One region of the Lentilactobacillus hilgardii genome, then DNA from elsewhere that is predicted to be linked to it. Evidence: predicted binding sites of a transcription regulator. Region 1 holds the regulator's gene; the other holds the start of a gene.
The links. Region 1 encodes LexA, which represses DNA repair genes until DNA is damaged. Its sites were predicted from a motif close to CNAACANNTGTTNG; they were not measured.
Positions count from the first base shown of each region.

Region 2: a site for LexA is predicted at 1,778-1,791, ahead of GQR93_RS12320 (replication-associated recombination protein A). Genes of this name have one in related genera too.

Region 1 covers NZ_CP047121.1:1,512,262-1,524,634, forward strand. The annotation lists gene GQR93_RS07045 (acetate/propionate family kinase) at 1-619, shown strand, start outside; gene GQR93_RS07050 (amino acid permease) at 806-2,182, shown strand; gene GQR93_RS07055 (metallophosphoesterase) at 2,322-2,930, shown strand; gene GQR93_RS07060 (bifunctional metallophosphatase/5'-nucleotidase) at 2,942-4,333, shown strand; gene GQR93_RS07065 (YutD family protein) at 4,347-4,919, shown strand; gene GQR93_RS07070 (TIGR01457 family HAD-type hydrolase) at 4,939-5,712, shown strand; gene GQR93_RS07075 (TIGR01906 family membrane protein) at 5,696-6,379, shown strand; gene GQR93_RS07080 (PspC domain-containing protein) at 6,333-6,521, opposite strand; gene GQR93_RS07085 (hypothetical protein) at 6,640-6,891, shown strand; gene GQR93_RS07090 (hydroxymethylglutaryl-CoA synthase) at 7,000-8,190, shown strand; gene lexA (transcriptional repressor LexA) at 8,319-8,948, opposite strand; gene GQR93_RS07100 (DUF896 domain-containing protein) at 9,075-9,359, shown strand; gene GQR93_RS07105 (YneF family protein) at 9,461-9,685, shown strand; gene GQR93_RS07110 (lysophospholipid acyltransferase family protein) at 9,773-10,417, opposite strand; gene GQR93_RS07115 (tRNA1(Val) (adenine(37)-N6)-methyltransferase) at 10,507-11,259, shown strand; gene GQR93_RS07120 (GIY-YIG nuclease family protein) at 11,243-11,515, shown strand; gene GQR93_RS07125 (D-2-hydroxyacid dehydrogenase) at 11,611-12,373, shown strand, end outside.
Region 2 covers NZ_CP047121.1:2,581,018-2,593,390, reverse strand. The annotation lists gene GQR93_RS12335 (polyphosphate kinase 2 family protein) at 1-566, shown strand, start outside; gene GQR93_RS12330 (hypothetical protein) at 845-1,069, opposite strand; gene GQR93_RS12325 (hypothetical protein) at 1,346-1,681, shown strand; gene GQR93_RS12320 (replication-associated recombination protein A) at 1,850-3,175, shown strand; gene GQR93_RS12315 (hypothetical protein) at 3,254-3,487, shown strand; gene GQR93_RS12310 (sulfite exporter TauE/SafE family protein) at 3,684-4,418, shown strand; gene GQR93_RS12305 (hypothetical protein) at 4,518-4,772, opposite strand; gene GQR93_RS12300 (helix-turn-helix domain-containing protein) at 4,906-5,472, opposite strand; gene GQR93_RS12295 (AzlC family ABC transporter permease) at 5,642-6,349, shown strand; gene GQR93_RS12290 (AzlD domain-containing protein) at 6,336-6,668, shown strand; gene GQR93_RS12285 (GNAT family N-acetyltransferase) at 6,863-7,333, shown strand; gene GQR93_RS12280 (2,3-butanediol dehydrogenase) at 7,492-8,562, opposite strand; gene GQR93_RS12275 (hypothetical protein) at 8,833-9,273, shown strand; gene GQR93_RS12270 (glucose 1-dehydrogenase) at 9,408-10,217, opposite strand; gene GQR93_RS12265 (universal stress protein) at 10,335-10,772, shown strand; gene GQR93_RS12260 (YibE/F family protein) at 10,982-12,097, shown strand; gene GQR93_RS12255 (YibE/F family protein) at 12,097-12,373, shown strand, end outside.

The DNA of each region.
Region 1 (12,373 bases):
ATCTATTCTTGGCAAACCTTTGGAAGATCTTAAGCTTGTTATTTTGCATTTGGGTGCCGGAGCTTCTATTGATGCCATTAAGGATGGCAAATCTTTTGATACATCGATGGGATTTTCACCAGTTGCAGGAATTACAATGGCAACACGTTCGGGTGATGTTGATCCATCTGCACTTCAGTATGTGATGGGCAAAGCCGGTATTAAAAATATGGATGACATGGTAGACATTTTAAATCATAAGTCCGGTTTAGTAGGTGTTTCGGGTGTTTCAGCCGATATGCGTGAAATTGAAGGTGTCATGCATGAAAATCATCGTGCAATGTTGGCACGTGAAATCTTTAAAAATCGGATTATTCGTTATATCGGAAGTTATGTTGCTGAAATGGGTGGCATTGATGCATTAGTGTTTACTGCCGGTATTGGCGAAAACGATATTATGATTCGTCAAGAGGTCTCAGACAAGCTTGGTTACTTTGGAATCAAGGTCGATCCTAAGAAGAATGATATTCGTGGTGAAGAAAGAGATCTTTCTGCTGAAGGGTCTACCGTTAAGACACTCTTGATTCCAACTGATGAAGAGTTAATGATTGTCCGTGATATTGAAAGATTGCGTAAGTAATTAATTTCTATCCACGAACGTAAAAATAAATACATTTTTAGTACACTGAAAGTATTTACTCAAGTTTTGTTTAATCTAATCAATTTTGTGGAGGCTGAATGCAAAACAGTTTGTTTTGTTTCGGCCTCTTTGTTTGAAGTATTTGATTGATTCTTATTTTAACTTGAAAAGAAGGAGGCGCTTTTTTTGGAGAGTCAAAATGACGATCATCAGTTTTCACGAGGTCTTAAAAACCGTCATGTGCAATTAATTGCTCTTGGTGGAACGATTGGAACCGGGCTTTTTCTAGGTGCTGGTCAATCGATTCATCTTGCGGGGCCATCGATAATTCTTGCTTATTTATTAGCGGGGTTTGCGTGCTTTTTACTAATGCGAGCGCTGGGGGAATTACTTTTATCGGATCTCAGCGGTAATTCGTTTGTATTTTTTATAAAAAAATATTTGGGAGATAAGGCGGGATTCGTCATTGGCTGGACGTATTGGACGTGTTGGATTTCCATAGCTATGGCGGATTTAACCGCTACGGGATTATATGTTCAGTTTTGGTTCCCGAAGATTCCAGTCTGGTTAACCGGATTGGTTGTACTAACGATCTTGTTCTTAGTAAATATCATTGCTGTTTCTGCTTTTGGAGAAACCGAATTTTGGCTTTCGATTATTAAAATCGCTGCTATTGTTGCTTTGATTATTATTGGGATTGTTTTGGTACTTGTCCATTACAAGACCCCATTCGGACATGCCGAGTTAAGTAATATTGTAAGCGGTGGGTTCTTTGCAAACGGATCATCTGGGTTTGTCCTTTCGTTTCAAATGGTTCTGTTTGGTTTTGCCGGTATTGAAATGATTGGTATGACCGCTTCGGAAACACAAGATCCCGAAGTAACAATTCCCAAAAGTATTAATGAAGTACCAACGCGAGTATTACTTTTTTATGTTGGATCACTATTAGCTTTAATGAGTATTTTCCCGTGGCAGCACGTTTCACCAACCTCCAGTCCGTTTGTACAGGTCTTTTCCGGAATTGGAATTCGTTCTGCAGCAACCATTATCAATTTTGTTGTGTTGACAGCTTCCATTTCGGCATGTAATAGTTCAATCTTTACAACCGGTAGAATGATGTTTTCATTAACATACAGTGGGAAGTCCAAATTTCACAAAACAGTTGGTAAATTATCTCGACGGCAAATTCCATTTAATGCAATTCTATTTTCAACCTGCGTCATCGCATTAATTGTTGTTCTAAGTATTTTAATGCCTGGAAATGTTTTTAGTTTTATTTCGAGTGTTACAACGACTTGTTTCTTGTTCGTTTGGGGGATGATTGTTCTAGCTCATTTGCGCTACCGCAAAGTAATCAAAGCGGGAAGGCATTCAGATAAATTAACATTTAAAATGCCACTCTATCCATTTTCGGATTATTTTGTCTTAGCGTTCCTGATTTTCGTTGGCATTGTCCTACTTTTGAAGACAGATACGCTGATTGCGTTAATTGGATCATTACTTTGGTTACTGATCTTGTTCGTTGGTAAATCAGTTACAAATAAGGTTGAATCAGAAAATTAATCATTGAATAATGATGAAGGTTGGGACCAAAACGATTTTGTTCCCAGTCTTCATTATTTTCGTTATAATAGCGGGAAAAGATTAAGTAGCGGTGTTATTATGGTTAAAGTAACTATCGCGTCTGAAAGAAGAATGTTAAATGCAATTTTTTACGGCCGACACTCATTTTTTTCATGAAAGATTACTTGGAATTAGTGAATTTGCGCCCCGACCTTTTTTAACAGTTGAAGATATGAATGATACGATTATTGAAAATTGGAATAGGCGAGTTGGTAAGGATGATGTTGTTTACCACTTGGGAGATATTGCAATTCTTCATACTCGACCGGAAAAGGACGCTTATCAACGCATTTTTGAAGTTTTAAAAAAACTAAATGGCAGGCTTATTTTAATTAAAGGAAATCATGATTCGAGAAACTTATTTAAATATCTTGAAAAACATAATTATTTAGTAGGGAACCATTTAAAATTTGAATTCCATGATGTTGGCGTCCTAATTAAAATGAATCACCGTCAGTATTATATGACGCACTATCCTATGATGATGGGGATTGTCAAACAAATTATTAATCTTCATGGTCATATTCATCACTACTCGGTGCCAATTAAAGAGAATATTAACGTTGGTGTAGATACACCGGAGGCTGATTATTTAAAACATAAACCCCCATTTGGTACGCCCTTTTCACAGCAGGAAATAGAGGAAATGGTGGCGCAAAAACAAATCGATTTTGCAAAACGACAATGATAGGTGGTCTCATGACGGAAAAAATAACAATCTTGCATACAAATGATCTGCATTCGCATTTTGAAAATTGGCCACGAATTCGCAGATATATTTTAGAAACCAGGAATAAATTATTACTTGAAAAGAATTCATCAGTTATTACCGTAGATTTAGGCGATGCTGTGGATCGCGTCCATCCTCTAACTGAGGTCACAAATGGACAAGCAAATGTTGAACTACTGAATCAAATTCATTACGATGCAGTCACAATTGGAAATAACGAAGGGCTTACCAATACACACGAACAGTTGAATCAACTTTATAATGATGCAAATTTTGACGTCATTCTTGGCAATATACTGGATATGAAAACCAAGTTAATGCCAAAATGGTCTCAACCGGCAAAAATCATCACAACTCCTAAAAAAACACGTATCTTGATTTTAGGTTTGACAGCTCCTTATTTGCTAACATACCCTATTTTAGGATGGCGCCCAATTGAACCGGAAAAGATACTTCCAAAACTTTTAAAAAGGTATGCTGGGCAATATGATATTGTCGTTCTACTCTCTCATTTAGGGCTCCCAGAGGATCAATTACTGGCAAGAAAGTTTCCCGAACTAAATGTCATTATCGGCTCTCACACGCATCATTTGTTAGTCCACGGCCAGCGTGTCAACACATCTCTATTGGCAGCTGCTGAAAAGTGGGGACATTATATTGGTCAGATAACGCTTACGGTCGATCATTCGCATCAAATTACTGACAGTGATGCAATGGTGGTCAAAACCAGTACGCTTCCTGAGCTTCCTGAAGATCAAGAAGAGATTGAAGGCTATGAAGAGACCGGTGAAAAATTATTAGCCAGAAACAAATTAGCTAGAATTAAGGCACCAATGACGACAAGCCTGACTGGAAACTCACGATTAGTAAATGAAGGGTTACATGCAATTATGGAGAAGGCAAATACGTCAGCTGGTATTTTAAGCTCCGGACTATTTCTTCGTGATCTTCCAAAGGGAATTGTAGATAGAAATGAATTGCATCAAATGCTTCCTCATGCAATGCATGTTATGAGAGTGACTTTAGGTGGTTATGACCTTTGGAGATTAATTAAAGAAATGGAAAAGAATCGGAACTTCTTAATTAAATTTCCTCAAAAAGGCATGGGCTTTCGGGGGAAGGTATTTGGCGAGCTTCATTATAGCGGTTTGAGATATGATTCGGATACCGGTAGACTATTTTATCGTGAAGAACTGGTTTCCCCAATTAAAAAATATCAAATTGCAATGCCCGATCATTATTTATTCATTCCATTTTTTCCAACATTAGAAATTGTGGGTCATAACGAAATTTTGTATGATGAAAACCTAAGGGATGTCTTTGGTGATTATATGGCTAAACACTATCCTATTAACGGATGAAAGGAGGACCAGTATGGACCGTAAACAGCTTGATGTTTTAATTGCACAACAGGATGAAAAACGTCATCCGCTTGCACAGATTCAGCGTGATTCGGAAACCGAATTCAGCATTAATAATCATCAATATGAAGTTGAGTTGAATTCTCAAAATGGTTTTCAATTTGAAGAGTTTGTTCGTCGATACAATCCGGCTTTAAGCCAATTTGATTTCATTGTTGGCGACTGGGGTTATGGCCAGCTACGTCTCAAGGGGTTTTATAATGACGACAGAGAGGTTGTCACCGGCCCGTTTATTTCTGCACTCAATGATTATTTGCTTGAAGACATTAATTTTGGTGCGGCTTATTTTGTCGTTCATAATCTTGAAGCCCGACCGATCGTCCATAAATCAAGAAGTACACGTAGTCGTCATCGCTCGAGTCGGGGACGGTCTCGTAATAATCGTCGGAATAGTCGCAACCATGCATTTGTTGAACAAAAAGTAGCACCCGTAAAGCCCCCTCTTCAGAAGAGAAAGAATTTGATTGTTAAAACTGAGGAAAAATCTCATAAACATCACTTTATTATTCGTGAAAGTAAAAATTAATTGTCGAAGGGATAAAAGAATGAAACACTACAAAGGCTATTTTATCGATCTTGATGGAACGGTTTATGCAGGAAAAAAGCGAATTCCTGCCGCCAAACGTTTTATTGAACGACTACAAGCAAAAAAAATACCATTTCTTTTTGTAACAAATAATTCGACACAATTGCCGCGAGACGTCGTCAAAAATTTAGACGAAAATCATGATATCCATGTTAAGCCGGAAAATGTTTATACATCTGGAATGGCAACTGTAGATTTTATGAATGATGATAAGAAAATAGTTGCCCCGTCGGTTTACATTGTTGGCGAAATTGGTCTAAAGCAGGTTATTTTAGCAAATAACTTTCGCTTAGAATCTGATCATCCTGATTATGTTGTCGTTGGATTGGATTCGGATTTAACCTATGAGAAGCTGTCAGAAGCTGTTTTGGCGATTCGAAGTGGATCTAAGTTCATTGGTACCAATCCCGATACAAACATCCCTAAAGAACGCGGTATGATGCCTGGTGCAGGCTCTGTTGTAAAGTTTGTTGAATACGCGACCCAACAACAACCGATTATGATCGGAAAACCCAAAGCCAGAATTATTGAAAGTGCCTTGAAAAAAATTGGATTGAGTCAAGATGAAGTCGTGATGGTAGGGGATAACTATAATACAGACATTAAGGCCGGTATAAATGCCAACGTAGATACACTGTTGGTATATACAGGGCTCTCCACCAAGGAGCAGGTTCGTTCAGAATCAATTTTACCGACCTATCAAATCGACAGTTTAGATGAATGGCGGCCTTAGTTTGAAACTAACAATGCAACAAATCGGGTACGCACTTATCATATTATTGGGATGTTTATCATTTGCGATCTTTTTGACAATTAATTCGGTTTGGCTCTTTGACCTGAACATTCATGCATTACACTTATCAGCTGCAACCGGCATGTCCGCCGAAAGGATGCACGAAGAATACTTGCGAATGATTAATTATATTCAAAACCCTTTAACTAATTCATTGAACTTTAAATATTTTATCAGCTCGCCAAATGGCCTTCAGCATTTTAAAGATGTGAGACATTTAGTTATTTTTAATAATGTTATGGCAGTTATTTTTGTTCCGGTGTCATTTGTACTTGTACGGCGGTTAAATAAAAAATCACTAACGTGGATGCTTTTAACACCGATAAAAACGGTGGTCATCTTTTCGTTAGTGATTGTTTCAATTATGATTGTCAATTTCGAACAGGTATTTATTTATTTTCATGAGCTATTGTTTCGAAATAGTGATTGGATTTTCGACCCGGATCTGGACCCAGTTATTAATATGCTGCCGGATACATTCTTTTTTGAATGTTTTACCTTATTTTTTATTGTGTTTTTGGCATTACACTTATGGTTATATATTTTGGCCAAAAAATCACTCAGATCGGATCCTCCATTAAAATCCACAAGATCAGGTAAGCAATAAAGCCGGGGAACAGAGGAGTAAATGCGAGTAACAGAAAAACAATTCTCGCAAGTAGTGGATCCCAGTCATATTTTTCGCTTAATCCACCAATAACGCCGGCAATGACTCGATGCTCCTTGGAGCGATGGATATGAATTTTCATCTGATAATCCTCCTTCGAGTTGATTAATAAAATCTTAACTTAACCATACCTGAATAGAAAACAGATTTCAATTATGATACACTACTATGTTAGATAATCGAATAAGTGGGAGAGTTATATGTTAACTTTAAATATTAATGCAAATTTAGGAAATCAAGAAGTCGTTCTTTCGGATAATTCATATGGGCAACTGTCAGGGATTCGAGTGTTTGGTTCCCCAACAGGTGGTTCGCAGGTTATTCAATGGACATTCACCTCAACCGGTCATAAGCACGAAGGTTTCGTATTCGCAGGCAATTTGACCGAGGGATTGGTTATTGATTCGATAACTGGGAAAGATCAGTATAAAATTCACTTTGTTATTGAATAGAATGATCGTTACAAAGATGCTGCTTGATACATAATGAGACGAAGATACTCTGCTTGATGTTTGAAAAGCCGTATCTTGGTCTCATTCTTTTATAAAGGAGTTTTTTGGATGACAGTAGGGATTGATAAAATCGGTTTTTACACATCACCATATTTTATTGATATGGTTGATCTAGCCCATGCACGGAATGAAGATCCAAGGAAATATTTAATTGGTATTGGGCAAAAAAAGCAAGCCGTTATACCGTCAACTCAAGATGTTGTGACAATGGCGGCTAATGCTGCCCAAAAGATTTTGAGTGAGGGCGATAAAGAAAAAATTGATTTGGTAATTTTCGGAACCGAGACAGGTATTGATAATTCAAAATCTGCCGCTATTTATGTCCAGTCGTTACTTGGAATTTCTAAACAGGCGCGATCTTTTGAAATTAAACAAGCATGTTATGGTGGCACAGCTGGTGTTCAAATGGCAGTGGATCATATTCGTTTACACCCTGAAAGTAAGGCGTTGGTACTGGCTGCTGACATTGCTAGATATGGTCTGAATACGCCTGGAGAAGTTACTCAGGGTGGTGGGGCTGTTGCAATGGTGATTTCTTCGAACCCACGAATCCTAGAAGTGGAAGACAAAAGATCGTTTCACTCTGATAACATTATGGATTTTTGGCGGCCTCTTTATCGCCATGATGCTGTCGTTGATGGTCATTATTCAAATAGTATTTATGTTGATTTTTTTCAACAAACTTGGACGGATTACCGGCAAAAATACCATAGAACAATTGATGATTTTCGAGCATTAACTTTTCATCTCCCGTATACGAAAATGGGCTTGAAGGCGCTTCGCTCAATTATTGATCAAAGTAAACATCCAGAGGCTATATTAGAACAATTTGAAGCCTCTAGAATGTATAATGCGCTTGTGGGGAATCTTTATACTGGTTCTCTATATTTAAGTTTAATTTCTTTATTGTCAAACTCGGAAGCGCTGAATCAAGATGATCTGATTGGTCTTTTCAGTTATGGTTCAGGAGCTCAGGGAGAATTTTATAGTGGCCGATTAAGTGATCAATTTGATAGATCGCAATTAAAAACTGATATGGATACGATACTATCTGAGCGATCTCGAATCACAATTGAGCAATATCAAGAAATGTATCAAACCTTTTTACCACTCAATGAAGAAGACAAATTGTTTGATGTCTCTTCGGATAATAGTTGCTTTGTTCTAAAAGGACGCAAAGAGAATAGAAGAATATACTTGACCAAAAATGGATCGGGAGATGATCAGTCCTTGGACTAATCAAAGTGAATCAAATTCAGAGAAAAAATAAGTCAATTAGATTGAAAGATTTCTCTGGCAGTCTATGTGAGTGCTAAAAAAGAGCCAAGACACATTGTATCTTGAACTCTTTTGAAGTGGCTAAACTATTAGTCGATGTCATTTCTATATAGACTAACGACCTTGCCTAAGATGCTAACCTTAGTCAGAATAATAGGCGCCATTGTATCATTCTCTGGTTGAAGCCTGAAATGATCACTTTCTTTAAAGAATCGCTTGCAGGTCGCTTCATTTTCATCAGTCATAGCAATAACAATATCGCCATTGTCGGCGTAAGCTTGCTTACGAACCACGACATAGTCGCCATTTAGAATGCCTGCATTAATCATACTTTCGCCACGAATTTGTAACATAAACAGGGTCTGGTCATCCTGCGCAAGTTGTGGTGGTAACGGGAAATAATCAGTTGCGTCTTCTACAGCGAGAATAGGTTCGCCAGCGGTGACAGTTCCTAAGATTGGAATCTGTTTTTGCTTAGGTGCAATGCCCAACAGTTCCATCCCTGCAGCCGTGACTTCAAGTGCTCTTGGCTTTGAGGGGTCCTTAACAATATAACCCTTTTTTTGTAACCGATTGATATGACCATGAACTGTTGATGTTGAAGAAAGATTAACCGCTTCGCCAATCTCTCTAACGGTTGGCGGATAACCCTTATCATTAACTTTTTCCCAAATATAGTGTAAAATCTTGTATTGCTTACTTTCAGAATTCTTTGCCATTTTCCGACACCTCATAAGTTACTTTAATTGTTGTTTTAATCGTATCATAAGTTTGAATAGATTTCAAACACACGTTCGTGTAATTTTAACTTTTTTTGTTATAATAGTCTTATTGGAGGAATATCTATGAATGAAAAAGAGAAAAAAGAGCTACAATCAAAAATCGGTGATAACGTTTTAAAGGAAATCGTTCCCCGTATTAATGAATTAGCACACAAAGCAAAGAATGAAGGATTAACAGAAGTTGAAAAAATTGAACGAGCTGAACTACGTAAAAAGTATGTTGCTCGTTTTCGAGAAAACTTTAAGAGCCAAATTGAGTTAATGAAAGTTTATGATAAAAGTGGCAAAGAAATCACTTCAAAAAAGGTGAAAAACATTCAACGTCATAAGGGACTTCGAGACGACTAACCATTAATAATGACTTTTTTAGCTCATTTTACAATTAGGCTTTTATTTTCTTTAAGAATTGTGTAAAATTAACCAATGAGACTATATAAGGAGGCCTTGTTTTGGCAACTTGGATTTGGATTCTAATTGTTATTGTGGCCTTGGTCATTGGTTTAATTGGTGGTTTTTACGGTGCTCGTAAATATATGGAAAAGTACTTGAAAGAAAATCCGCCATTTAACGAAGATCAATTGCGTCAATTAATGTTACAGATGGGTCAAAAACCTTCTCAAAAGAAGTTGAATCAGATGATGCATACAATGCAAAGCAATATGGGTAAGAAATAGCATTATCTTAGTCAACAATAAAGAGGCCATTCAAAGAATTTTGACTTGGCCTCTTTTTTGATATCATCAATGTTCATAGATGATTAATTATTCAATTTTGTCGGTTGTATTTTTCTTTGAAATGTCAACGTATTTGAAATCGGGATTGACGGCGTAATCTAAAGCATCAAAAGCGGTTTGCATCTGCTGTTCAACTTCTTTTTGATAGTTGTCATCCAGCTTGTGTTTCCGGTCGATATAAATTGGTTCACCAAAAGCAATTGTGACTTTTTTTCGGCTGAATAACCGTTTAAAGCTTAATGGTCCCTGATAAACGGTTGGAACCAGTGGTACATTCGCCAATTGTGAAATGAGTGCTGCGCCACTTTTTAATTGCTCTGAATGGCGAGTCCCGGATGGAAAAAGGATAAGCGATAAATCTGATTTTTTTAAAATTCTGACGGGTTTTTTAATTGCTGAGGGGCCGGGATGGTCCCGGTCCACTGGAAAAGCGTTGGCGTGATCCAGAATCCATTTTAAAATCGGATTTTTGAAAAGTTCTTTTTTTGCCATAAAACTAAATTTTTTTGGACTGGCTGCTAGTGCAAAATAAATCGGATCAAACCATGTCCGGTGGGGCCCAACTAAAATATAATTCCCTTTGGGCAGGCGTTCCTTATATTGATAATGCGCATTTCCATTAATAATAAATACAAAAATACGCACAAGCACACGGACAAATGAATAAAACAATCCCATTCCTTCTTTCTTAATCTGATAAAATAATAGTAACTTAAACGAGAAGCGTTTGGCAAACAAATTTGTGAAAGGTTCAAAAAATAATGCGAGTGAAATTAAAAAAGAATGAACGAATTGATCAATTATATAGTAATAATGTTTCCATTATTCAAAGCAACGACGTTTTTTCGTTTTCATTAGATGCTGTTTTATTAGCAGAATTTGCACAGGTTGGAAGCAAACGGGTTAAAAATATCATTGATTTGTGTTCTGGTAATGGTGCAGTTGGCCTGTTTTTAAGCAGTGAAACATCTGCTCAAATCACCATGGTTGAAATTCAGGAAAAGCTCGCCGATATGGCAGCAAGAAGTATTCAGTTAAATCATTTGGAGAATCAGGTACATGTTGTTAATGATGATTTAAAAAATACCACTCATTATATTTCCAAAGATTCAGTTGACGTGATTGTTTGTAATCCACCTTACTTTGTCAATTATGAAACTAGTGAAAAAAATCCAAATCAGTATTTGGCTATTGCACGGCACGAAATTAAAACGACGATTGATGAAATCACTAAAATTTCAGCAGACTTGCTAAAAACGAACGCTAAGTTATTTGTGGTTTACCGTCCCGATAGACTCACAGATCTCCTACTGAGTTTACGGAATCATCATTTGGAGCCTAAAATATTACAATTTGTTCGGTCTAAAACGACCTCGGAAGCAAATATGGTGTTAGTAGAAGCAATTAAAAGCGGCAAACCGAATGGATTGAGAATTCAAGAAGATTTAATTACTCATGAAGGTAATGACTATTCAGACAAAGTGAAGCGAATTTTATATGGGGAAACAAATTAAAAAATATTATATATATGTTTTACTGTGTGAAGACCGTACTTTATATACAGGCTTTACAACGAATGTTGAAAAGCGTTTTCAAACTCACAAACTGGGAAGGGGTGCTAAATATACGCGATCACATCGACCAATTAAAATACTATTTCAAAAGCAATTCCCAACTAAGCATGATGCTTTAAGTGCAGAATATGCGTTTAAACAATTAACAAGAAAGCAGAAATTGCAATACATTAATAACCCGGACTCGTTTTTATAAATATCAGTGAAAAAATGCACAAACTTTCTAATTTTCAGCAAAAACAACATATAAAAGTGTTATAATACAAGTAACATGTTTAGGAGGTAATATTCTTGAAAATTATTGCTTATGGCATTCGTGACGATGAAAAACCATATTTAGATAAGTGGAGTGAAGAAAACCCTGATGTAGAAGTTGCATCGACTGGTGAACTGTTAGACGAGTCAACAGTTGATCAAGCAAAGGGTGCCGATGGTGTGGTAACATACCAACAAAAGCCTTACACTGCTGCTGTTCTAGACAAACTAGGCGAATTTGGTATCAAGTTCCTTTCATTACGTAACGTTGGTGTTGATAATATTGATGCTGATGCTGCAAAACGCAACGGTATTCAAGTTACCAATGTACCAGCATATTCACCAGAAGCAATCGCTGAATTTACAGTTACTCAATTAATGAGATTGTTACGTCGAACAAATACTTTCGATCGTAAACAAGCTAATGGTGACCTTCGTTGGGCACCAGACATTGCTGAAGAATTGAACCAATTAACTGTTGGCGTTTTTGCCACTGGTCGAATTGGTCGTGCTGCAATGCGTATTTATAAAGGGTTCGGTGCTAAGGTTATCGCTTATGATATCTTCCATAATCCAGAATTGGAAAAGGAAGGTGTCTATGTCGACTCACCTGACGAACTTTATGCTCAATCAGATGTCCTTTCAATTCATGCACCTGCAACTAAAGAAAATGAACATATGTTAAATGATGAAGCCTTCAGTAAGATGAAGGACGGTGTTTATATCTTAAACCCAGCTCGTGGTGCTTTAGTTGATACTGATGCACTTATTAGAGCACTTGATTCCGGAAAAGTCGCCG
Region 2 (12,373 bases), 1.1 Mb from region 1:
ATTTGTGGCGGGTTCATCGTCATATGCCGTCACGTGGCATTATTGGTATCTTTAACCGTTCTTATTATGAAGATGTTTTGGTCAGCAAAGTTCACCCACAATTGATTTTGAATGCTCATATTGGCGGTGTGACAAAATTAAAGCAGGTTGATGATGATTTCTTTGAGGGTCGATACCAGGATATTAATTTCTTGGAAGACTATATGACCCGCAATGGCTTCATGGTCTTAAAATTCTTCCTTCATATGTCAAAAGACGAACAAAAAAATCGTTTTAGAAGACGCATTGAGATGCCGGATCACAACTGGAAATTCTCAGCTGCCGACATTAAGGAACGCCAATATTGGGATGACTATGTAGACGCGTACGAAACCGCTTTGAAGAAGACGGCTACAAAGCAGAATCCATGGTATGTTATCCCGTCTGATGATAAATGGTATTCGCGTTTATGTGTTTCGGACATTATTGATCACAGAATGAAAGAATTACCACTGAAGTACCCGGATTTGGATGCGGCAAGTAAGGAACAGTTGGAAAGCGCGTTGGATGAGTTGGAAAAGAATTAGAGAGTGCGGAGCCAACCCGGGATAAGTCGGAGTGTAAAGGGGCTTGCATTGAATTCCTGAATTTGGAATTCGATGCAAGCCCCTTTACATGCAGACTTATGGTTGGCGGAGCACGTTTCGGCTTGGTGACAGTCTTGACCAAGTATGCTGTTCTTTAGCATAGTTGATATATGGCCGGAGCCATTTTTCGGGCCACGTTTCAGTTCACTAACGGAACGAGAAAAAGAGGCTGAAAAGCCTCTTCTATATTGTTTACTAGTCTATTATCAATTCAGTAATTACAACATTTTGCCGTTTTTCATATCATCATGATGATGATAAATCCCTTTTAAAAACCCGTAAAGCATGCCACCGGTTGCCAAGATAACCGTTAATAAAGCCAACCACCAGTTAACGGTGTACATGCCTGTGATTTTGTCAATGAGCATTGTGATAAACATGGCAAGGAAGAATAAAGCTCCCCAGAAGACAGGTTCCTTGTAAAAATTATGGTTGAATTTCATGATGTTCATCCCCCTTAAAGGCTGAATGCCATTACCCCGGTCCACCTTTATTATAACTCATTGTTAATGTTTTACGGGTAAAAACGCTTACTTTTATCCAAACGTTAAAAACTTCAGAAAAAGCATACTGGTAACGTTTTTATTGACTTTTTCACTTGCAATTGACCATAACCTGATTACAATGAAAATTAGTAGATGAGAAGAGAGATTCATTTACATATCGAAGGTCACGGTTCTTTGATTGTAAGAGAAAGAGAAAAGAAAGGGAGTCTTTTTATGGCTAAGGAAACCGAAGAGCAATGGAAGAAATCATTGACGTCAAAGGAAGCCTTTCAAGACTTTATCAAGGATTATTTTTCAAGTCACAAAGAAATGAAGGGTCACTATGATGACTCGTACTATTTTGAGGATTACGACATTCATTTGGACAGCCGGGATGGGTTGGTTGTGACCCTAACAACCGGATCATATAGTGGCCAAGGGATGCCGATTAAGGATACCGAACACGTTACCATTGAGGACTTTCGGCAATTATTGCTTAACAAACGGTTTGCAAGCAAAGGCGTTTCACTTGCCAATGCATTCCACATGGCAGCTGATTTGATCGCCTAATTTTGAAACTGGATTATCTTTTATAAAATAATTTTTTCATAAAAGTCGTCACGTTAACGTGGGGGCTTTTTTTACATCTCTGCAAGTAGCTATTTATGAACGAACGTTCGCTAAAAAGTGATATAATGAAACGTGAATCATTAGTTTTGTCGTATTGGAGGTGTCACTGTGAAACAGCAATCATTATTTGCAGCGAACGATCTTGCTACCCAACCACTTGCCTACCGGGTCCGACCACAGACTCTAGCAGACTTTGCCGGCCAGCAACACTTGCTTGGGAAAGGGAAGGTCCTTCGAGAAATCATTGAGAGTGATCAATTGCCGTCAATGATTTTTTGGGGGCCACCCGGTTCCGGGAAAACAACATTGGCGGAAATCATTGCCAAAAAAACTAAAGCAAAGTTTGTCACGTTTAGCGCGGTCACCAGTGGCATTCGCGATATTCGAAAGTTAATGAAAGACGCTGAAGCCAATCGGGACATGGGTGGTAAAACAATCGTCTTCGTTGACGAAATTCACCGGTTTAATAAGGCCCAGCAGGATGCTTTTTTACCGTTTGTTGAAAAAGGCAGTATTACGTTAATCGGGGCGACAACCGAAAATCCGTCATTTGAAATCAATGCCGCTTTATTGTCACGCTGTAAGGTGTTTGTCCTTCAACCGCTTCAAGTAACTGACATTATCCAACTTATTAAGCATGCGTTGGTTCATCCGGATGGTTTTGCCAAGCAGCATGTAGAAATCGATGGGGAAGCGATCAGACAAATTGCCGAGTTTGCCAACGGAGATGCCCGAATTGCTTTGAACACATTGGAAATGGCCGTGAATAATAGCGAGAAGTCCGGTGACCGTATTAGGGTTTCTACCGATAATCTTCATCAGCTGATGGCAACTAAATCGTTTCTGTATGACAAAAGTGGTGAGGAACACTACAATTTGATTTCTGCACTCCACAAGTCAATGCGAAATAGTGATGCTGATGCCGCTGTTTACTGGTTATCGCGAATGATGAACGGTGGCGAGGATCCTTTATACATTGCCAGACGTTTGGTTAGATTTGCCAGTGAAGATATCGGTTTAGCGGATACAAATGCATTAAACGTTGCCGTTAATGTCTTTCAGGCCTGTCAGTTTATCGGGATGCCGGAATGCGATGTTCATTTAACAGAAGCTGTGATTTATTTGTCATTGGCACCGAAATCAAATGCGGTTTATAAGGCAAAATTGAAGGCCGCCGAAGATGTGAAGCATTCTGTCAATGAACCAGTTCCATTGCAATTGAGAAACGCACCGACATCACTAATGTCCGATCTCGGCTATGGTAAGGGATATCAGTATGCCCATGAGTCTAAAGCCAAATTAACAACGATGCAGACAATGCCGGACTCACTGGTAGGCCATATCTACTATGAACCGACAGAACAGGGCAATGAAGGCCGATTTAAGCGCCGATTAGCTCAAATCAAGGATTGGGAAGCCAATCACAGAAAGTGATGAATCAAGACGTTTATGATGCCGACTTGGCCTGTTTCGTTTATAATGAAACTCGAAAAAGAAAGGGGCTATTGAATCATGGAACTGTCACAAACTGATTTTGATATTTTAAACGCCATTAAATCCGGAAGAGTTGAATCCGGTACACTGATTAGTCACTTTGTTGATTATTGCGATAACGCAATCGGTGGTAATCCGCGTCCGCTTATTGATGCAGGTCTCATTAAAAGTGATGGTGGCTCTGTTAATGGGTTAACAGATGCCGGGTTAAAAGCTTGGCAGGATTTTAAAGACAAAAAAGCAAATGTTTAGTAGGCAGAGAATGTTATAAATCTGCTTTTTGAAAATAACCATTAAAAATAATATTTTGAAGAGATTGGGGCCAAAGTCATTTTGCTCTGATCTTTTTTGACTACTGCCACTATTTAGCTGAAAACAGCTTGCTTGGTAGTTGTTTCCTGTATACTGACAATAATGGCTAAAGATAAATTGATTTGGAGAAAACGATATGATTTTATTCTTGGTAGTTTTAATTGCATTATTTGGCGCCTTGGTGCGCACTGTATTTGGATTTGGTGAAGCTTTAGTGACGATGCCGTTATTGGCCCTGATTTCCTTTGATTTAAATACATCGGTTGCTTTGATCGGTGCCTTAGGGTTGATTGTTGCATTACCTGGGGCAATTCGATATCGCGTACATATAAATGTTGCAATTGTTCGAAGATTGGTTATTGGATCAATATTAGGTGTTCCGGTTGGTATTTTTCTCATTAAATACGTTGATAAAACCATTATTATGCGGATCCTAAGCGTTTTCTTGATGGTTTACGGCAGTTATTGCTTGATTCGAATTTATCGGCAAAAGACAAATAAGCCGAGGTTTCAGTCATTGTTCTTTGATTATGTAGCCGGGGTGATTTCCGGTGTCATGGGCAGTGCTTATAACAGTCATGGTGTCCCGATTGTTGTGTACGGGACTTTAAAAAAGTGGCCGGTTATGGAACTTCGTGGCATTCTTCAAGCCCATTTTTTGTGCGTTGGTATTTTAGTAGTTGCCAGTCAAGCAATTGCCGGGTTTTGGAGCATGGAAGTATTTGAATTACTGGCAATCGTTACACCACTTCTGTTTTTGGTGATTCCATTCGGTAATTGGTTGACTGACCACATTGACAATGCGTTAATGATCAAATATGTATATGGTCTATTGATCGTATTTGGAATGATGTTGTTTATTAAGTCCTAGTGACAAAAGAGTGGGACATTAAAAGGGACTGGACAAAATATGGCTTGTCCAGTCCCTCACTTTTTGAATGAGTCTATTAGCTAAATTTGTCGATTTAAATCAACCTGCCTTGGCGCGGAAAGCTTCTTTCTCGTCGAGGTCTTCATAGTAACTGTTCAATGCATCGATCCTTAATTTGTCTTCAATTGCCAAATCAAATTCAGCATCCGTATCAAATGGATCTTTATCCGCACGCTTCTTAAGTTTAACAAAGCGTCTACGGGCATCTTCCGGATAATTAGGTGCGAACAATACTTTCTTGCCTCTTACTTTCAGTACAAAAGGATGAAGGGTCACCATACTTTGTTGAGTCATAAAAATGCCTCCGTTTCAAGAATTGGTTGAAGAAACAATGTCCTCTGAAGTCAGTCAAGCGCTTCAGGGAACATTATTGTATTTCAAAATCTGAAAGAGTGCAAGCCCATTTTCAAATTTGATGAAACTTTTTTCAAACCGGATAAAAATTGATGATAGTTGCTTTCAAAATTTGATTTCCGGAGTTTTGGTAGATGTGTTTACCGGTTGGGTCAAAGCGGGTTGCGTCATTTTCGTTTAGGATTAACTGATCACCGCCAACGACCAGTGTCAATTGGCCGGATAGAACCATAATATATTCTTCCGAACGGCCTTCCCGACTGACCTTGGAGTGGCCTACCGAGGTATAACTGGCATCTTTATCCAATTCCATTTGAAAAAGCTCAAAATTATGATGGGGAGAATCGGGATAATAACAATAAATACGATAGTGACCATCTGCAGATTTTTGTTCATTGATTGCAGACTTTTTGATAATTTTGGTCGTTTCAACACGTCCTTCTAACAATGCGGTGTAAGGAACGTTTAATCCGGCACAAATCTTCCAGATTGTGTTGATGGTGGGACTGGTCCCGTTATTCTCGATTTGTGAGAGCATCCCTTTACTAACACCGGAGAGTTCTGATAATTTAGTTAAACTGAATCCCTTTTCAAGTCGGATTTTTCTTAGATTTGTGCTGACAATTGCGCCGATATCCATGGTAAAAAAGCCCCCAGCCAGTGTTGACATAAGATGAAAAATGAATTAAAATTCCATTAATGTTTAATATATTATACTTTCGTCTTTTATTTTAAACAATAGCTGGGATAGAAGTCAACTAATCCGGTCTTCTCGTTCAACAATAATTAAGGAATGGGGGAAATGTTGCGTGAATAATGAGTTAACGGTTTCAAGTGCGGCCAAAGAAACGCTGCCGACTGTATTTGGATACATAGGAATTGGCTTGGCATATGGCATTGTGGGGAAAGCCTCGGGAATCAGTCCGCTGATGATCACGTTAATGTCTTTGATTACATATGGTGGTGCGTCGCAATTTATCATCGTCAGTATGCTTGTCACACATAGTCCAATGTTGTCGATTATTTTATCGGCATTTTTGGTTAATTCAAGAATGATTTTGATGAGTACAACCTTGGCACCTTATTTTCAAAAGGAAAGCCTGTTAAAGAACATCATTTTAGGTGGGCTGGTCACCGATGAAAGCTTTGCCCTGGGAATGAATAAACTGAACTATACTAACAGAAAACTGAATTTTGCCTGGTTCAATACGGTCAACTGGTTTGCTTATTTGGCGTGGGCAGCTGCGTCTCTGGTAGGCGCTTTGTTGGGAAACTTTATCAGTAACCCTGAAAAATTCGGCTTGGATTTTGCCCTGGTTTCGATGTTTATAGGACTTCTTTACTTGCAGCTGATTAGTGATAAATCGATCAAATTCAAATTACAGCTGCTAGTGGTCGGTTTTGTTTTAGTCGCAACTTTTATCGGCATTATTTTTATTCCGGCAAATCTGTTAACGCTGGTTGTAACATTATTAGCTTGTGCGTTTGGGGTGGTGATGAAGCATGCCTTCTTCTAGTTTTGTTTTTTTGACAATTTTAGGATCCGGAATAGCAACCTGGCTATCCAGAATTATGCCGTTTGTTATTTTAAAAAAATTCAAGTTATCCGCGGGTGTTGTTGAATTTTTGAGCTTTGTTCCAATTGCGATCATGTCAGCTTTGTGGTTTGAAAATTTATTTATACAACATTTGGGACAGCTGCCATCGCTGAATATCCCTAATTTACTAGCTTCTTTACCGACGGTTTTGAGTGCCGTTATTTCAAAAAATTTGCTGGTCACCGTGGTAGTCGGCGTTATTTCACTGGGATTTTTAAGAATCTTTTTGGGGATGTAAGTAGAAACGGTATTAACCAAACGTTATTTAACGAGCTATTTTATCGATTGTATTAAAAGTGTCATTGCTTAAAAGACGTAAAAAATGCGTGGATAGCCTGGTTTCGGTTTATCATCTGAAAGCTGACAGGCCATTGACGCATTTTGACTGTTATAATATCTTTATTGGAAATTAAATTGATTTGGAGGGATTCTATGATTACATTAAATGCTATGTCCCAAAAAGATTACGATACTTATTTGTCGACAGCAGTAACCGACTATGCCGGAGAAAAAATTAAGGCGGGGACTTGGACCGAACAACTGGCCTTTCAGCGGGCAAGTGAAGAATATCAGCGTTTACTGCCCAATGGTATAGCAACACCGGACAATTATTTTTATAGGATCGACCATAACGAAACCAAAGTTGGTGTTATTTGGATTGCTAAAAGTACGGATAACCCGGAAACAGCGTTTATTTACGATCTTCAAATATTGAAGCAGTATCAGGATCAGGGATTTGGCAAACAGGCTTTAAAATTGGCCGGTAATGAGGCTTTAAAAATCGGGTTTAAGAATATGGCGTTGCATGTGTTTGGCAGTAATAAGCGGGCAATTCATGTTTATCGGGAAAGTGGATTTGAAGTAACCGATATTAACATGGAGAAGAAGTTATCAAAAGAATAACGTCACTATTGAAAAAAATCCACCGACAAAGTAGCTGTCGGTGAATTTTTTCATAAGGGAATAATTATCTGTTGCCCTTCCACCAAAGCAGAACCAGGAAGTGGGCTTAGAGGAAGGGTGAGGTTCTGTATTTCTACAATTGTTCAGGGAAAGCCGGATTATAATGCCGGATCAATCAAAATCTTAACTTGTGATTTATCAGTTGCCAAGGCTTTAATTCCTTGATCCAATGCATCATCCAAGCTGACTTTCTTTGTAACGATCTTCTTGAACAAATCTTTATGATTGTCAATAATTCCTAAAACATTAGGGAATGAATTGTTGTAGCAAAGCGTCGTAATGATATCGAGGCCTTGCATAATTAAATCATCTGTCATATTCATTGTAAGTGGTTTCCCATAAAGTGCAACTACTTGTAAGGTACCGGTTCGTTTTGTGACCTTCAATGCAGTATCAAAGGTGGCTTGAACACCGGCACACTCAAATGTAATATCAACACCGTTTGGAAAATCTTTTTTGATTTCTTTTTCGACATCAACCTGAGTAGGGTCAAGTGCATGTTTCAGTCCGAGCTCCTTTGCTTTTTCCAAACGGACCTTGGAAACATCAACGATATAAACTTTGTTTGCACCGGCAATTTTAGCTAAAAGTGCCTGGAGTAATCCAATTGGACCTGCTCCCATAACAGCGACACTTTGACCTTCTCGCAAGTGGCTCTTCTTGACGGCTTCGTAAACAACGGCTGTTGGTTCAGCCAAAGCGCCCAATTCAAAACTCATGTCTTCTGGTAATTTGTGAGCAAAGACACCTTGAACGTTTGCGTATTGTGCCATTCCACCATCTTCTGAAAATCCTAAGAAGTTACCGGCGCCATCGGTTGAAACAGCTCGGTTACAGAAATTATAGTTTCCTGCACGACAGTTTTCACATTTTCCACAGGCAAGCAATGGCTCTACAGCAACATGGTCACCAACTTGTAGTCCGTCGACATCTTTTCCGACCTTTACGACCTCACCGGAAAATTCATGTCCAAGTGTAATTGGTACTGTTTTGCCGGTCAATGGGTACGGCACAGTTGGCAAGCCCCAACCCTCAAGGTATGCATGTAAGTCGCTACCACAAATACCACAATACTTAACCTTTAATTGTACCTGATCATCTTTTGGTTCCGGTATGTCAACATCTTCCACACGAATATCTTTTTCACCATAAATACGTACTGCTTTCATGATATGAGCCTCCTAAGTGAAAATGTTATTTTCTCTGTACAGATACATTTTACATCTTTGAGAAAGCGCTAACAATAAAATGCTTGTATTTGTAATATTAAATTCACAAAGTGATCCTTATCACCTGTTATTGTTGCCATCACACTAATGAAAAGGGTATCATATTAATAAAGAAACTAATCGATTTGACCGGAGGCGTTTATTATCGTTGAAACAATTACCTGTGCCCAAACAGCTGCAATTCACGAAAGCTATATTTTCCCTGGGGACATGAACAACAATCAAATTCAATTTGGTGGGCGAACATTGGAGATCCTTGATGCCAATGCCGGCCTGTCGGGTGTAAAATTTTTGCCGAGTCATTTATCATTTGTGACGGCAGGTTATGACCATACGCAATTTCTGGCACCTTTAACTCCTGGCGATATTAGTAAGTGCACATCATACGTAACCGGTGCCGATAAAAAAGCAGTTGAGGTATTTAGCAAGTTTGAAGCATATAATAAACAAACGAAAGAAACCAAGCTGGCGTTTATGTCATTTTGTACGCTGATTGTGACCAACCCACTTGAAGACGTTCAGTTTCCCAAGTTAATACCGGAAACTGCCGAAGAGGTTTATTTGGTAAAAAACTATCAGGAGCGATTAAAGAAGCGGCGACAGGAACTTCAAGAGAATAAAGAAATTGTGAAACATCTTAATATTGAGTGAGTTCGATACCTGATCGAAAGAATTCAATTTAACCGCACAATTAGTGCAATAACAAACAGAAAAGAGGTGGACAAAAGCAATTGTCCACCTCTTTTTAGACGATATAAAAAAGATTTTTTAATTGAATGATGACTTTAGTAGGCTGTCCAACCGCCATCAACGGGTAACACAGCACCATTGATATAGGCTGCCTTGTCGGAAACTAGGAAAAGTGCTGTGTCAGCAATTTCTTCAGGACTACCGGGCTTGGGTGAGGTTTGCATCCCGGTCATTTGGCGTTTTATACCGAACTCATTTATATTTCCCATTGTCTGGGCAATATTGGTTTGAATGCCACCCGGTGCAATAGCATTAACCCGAATACCCTCGTTTGCATACATATAGGCTGTATTCTTGGTAAGACCAACAACAGCATGTTTGGATGCCGTATATGCCGCACCGGCACGAGCGCCGTTTGTCCCACCGACGGACGCAATGTTTAAAATAACACCAGTGTGCTTTGGAAGAAATTCCCTGATTGCTTCCCGCATACCATACATCACACTATCTGTGTTGACAGCCATAACCTTGTGCCATTCGTCATCTTCCAAGTCGCCAATTGCAGCCATGTTGTCCATAATACCGGCGTTATTGACCAAGATGTCTACGTGGTCATAATGATCTTTGGCAAATGCAAACATTGACGAAATATCTTGGCGATCTGCAACGTTGACTTTGATTGCGGCTGCTTCATAGCCATCTGACTGAATATCCTTGATGACTTTATTAGCGTTATCAATATTCAAATCGGCAGCGACTACTTTTGCACCCTCTTTAGCAAACAGCTTGGCCATCGCGGCCCCCATTCCTGATCCGGCACCAGTGATAATCGCAACTTTATTCATTAATAATTGAGTATCCATCATCATTTTCCTCCTTAGATTGGTGAGTGAAATCACATTCATTATAAATAACTTTGTGAGCGTTTCCAATAATTTGGATTTCTACGAACTTAATAGAGGTTGCTGCAATAATTAAATGGTAAACTTTAGTTGTAAAATGAAAATTGGAGGTGGCTGTTTATGTATGAAACAATTTTAGTTCCTGTTGACGGTAGTGATAATTCTAAACGGGCTGTGAGCGAAGCAGCTAAATTGGCAAATAAATTCGGATCAACGTTACAAATCGTTTCCGTAGCAAGTGATCAACGCTATGTTCAATATGGGGTAACATTGGGGCAAGATGTCATGCAATCATTTCAGGAACGGGCTGAAGAAATTCTGGATGATGCCAGAGACGAAGCGGAAAAGCTTGGCGCAAAAGTTGAAACCCATTTCGTTGTGGGGGTTCCTAAGATTCAAATTTCTAAAGCCTTACCTGCAAAATACGGGGCTTCTTTGATTGTAATGGGTAAATCAGGTGTGAACGGCATTTCACGAGCAATTCTGGGGTCAACAACTGCTTACGTTGTCCGTCATTCAACAGTTAATGTGATGGTTATTGATTATCCAAGAGACTAATATTGTATTGAAATAATTTTACTGTCGGGACAAAGTCAGGCCTTGTCCCGGCTTTTTGAGTTTATAAAAGTGTTCATAAATGCGTCCGTTGAATGCTTATGATGAGCTATAATTTTAGAATGACTCTTGTATTTTTCTTAATATTCCGTCACGGTTTCCCACAACAAAATGACTAATGTTACAATAGCCCTAAAATTTCTAGCGAAAAGATGTGGACCATGGCTTTTAAATTAAAGAGCAGGATGACTTGGATACAAGTTTTAATCGTTGTTATTTTTTGTCTAGTGGCCGTTTTTCTGACTGCTCATGACGACAGTTTGTATTCTGAACCGATTTTTCAGGTCACCAAGGTGACAAATGGTAAGGTAACAAAGATGTCCGATGAGTTTCATAATGTTGATTACTATCATCAGCAACTATTATCGGGACATATTACGAATGGAAAGTATGCCGGTAAGCATTTAAAAATCCAAAATGCTTATTCGAATTCCGGAGCAATGGACCATCAATATCGAACCAACCAGAAACTGTTTATTGTTTTACATACAAGCCCGAAGCTCCACGCAACCGTTAAAGATTTAAAGCGTGACACACCGATTATCTTTTTGCTGGCATTAGCGGTGAGCCTATTGTTTATTATTTTAAAATTTAGAGGTGTTACCGTCATTTCCAGTATTGTGATCAATACGATATTGTTTTGGCTTGCTGTCAAGATAGATCATCATAACAATGGTGCAGCAGTGATTCCAATCTTTAGTATTTTGGCCGTTATCTTCTGTATAATCACGTTATTTCTGGTGATGGGTTGGAATCGAAAAATGTTGGTTACTTTATCTGCGGTCATTTCCGCGACAGCAATTACGATTCTACTGACATTACTTGTCTTTGGCGTCACACATGAGAAGGGGATGTACTATGAATCGATGCAGTACGTTACCCAACTTCCCAAACCATTATTTTTGGCGGAAGTCTTGATCGGTGTATTGGGAGCGGTGATGGATGAGGCAACGGATATTGTTGCTTCATTAGCGACACTCAAACAGGAACGTCCAGAACTCAGTAAACTACAAGTGTTTAATTCCGGTCGGCAGATTGGTAAATCAATTATGGGGCCATTGATTAACGTCTTATTCTTCATTTTTATGGCTGAGACGCTGCCGATGACATTGCTGTATCTTAAAAACGGGAATACTTGGAAATACTCATTCTCAATGAATATGTCATTAGGAATGACTTCCAGCTTAATTAGTGGAATCGGCATTGTCCTAACCGTTATTTTATCCAGTTTGTTTGCCGGACTACTGATCAAAGGGGATGAACGCTGATGGGGTCGTTAACAGCACTTGGAGCTCTTTTATTGATTCTAATGATCATCGTTGGCGGTAAGCAGGGAATTTCATCTTTTCTTAGCATGGTCATTAATTTTGGCATTCTCTTCTTTAGCATTGTACTCATTGCCTTTCACCTACCACCGATTGCGGTCACTATTGTGGCGAGTGTTATTTTGCTGTCGATCACAATTTTTTGGAGTAGTGCAAGTGATAACGCATCAACTACCGCTTTTCAAGCTTCTGTCATGATTCTAATTATTTTGATTGTCA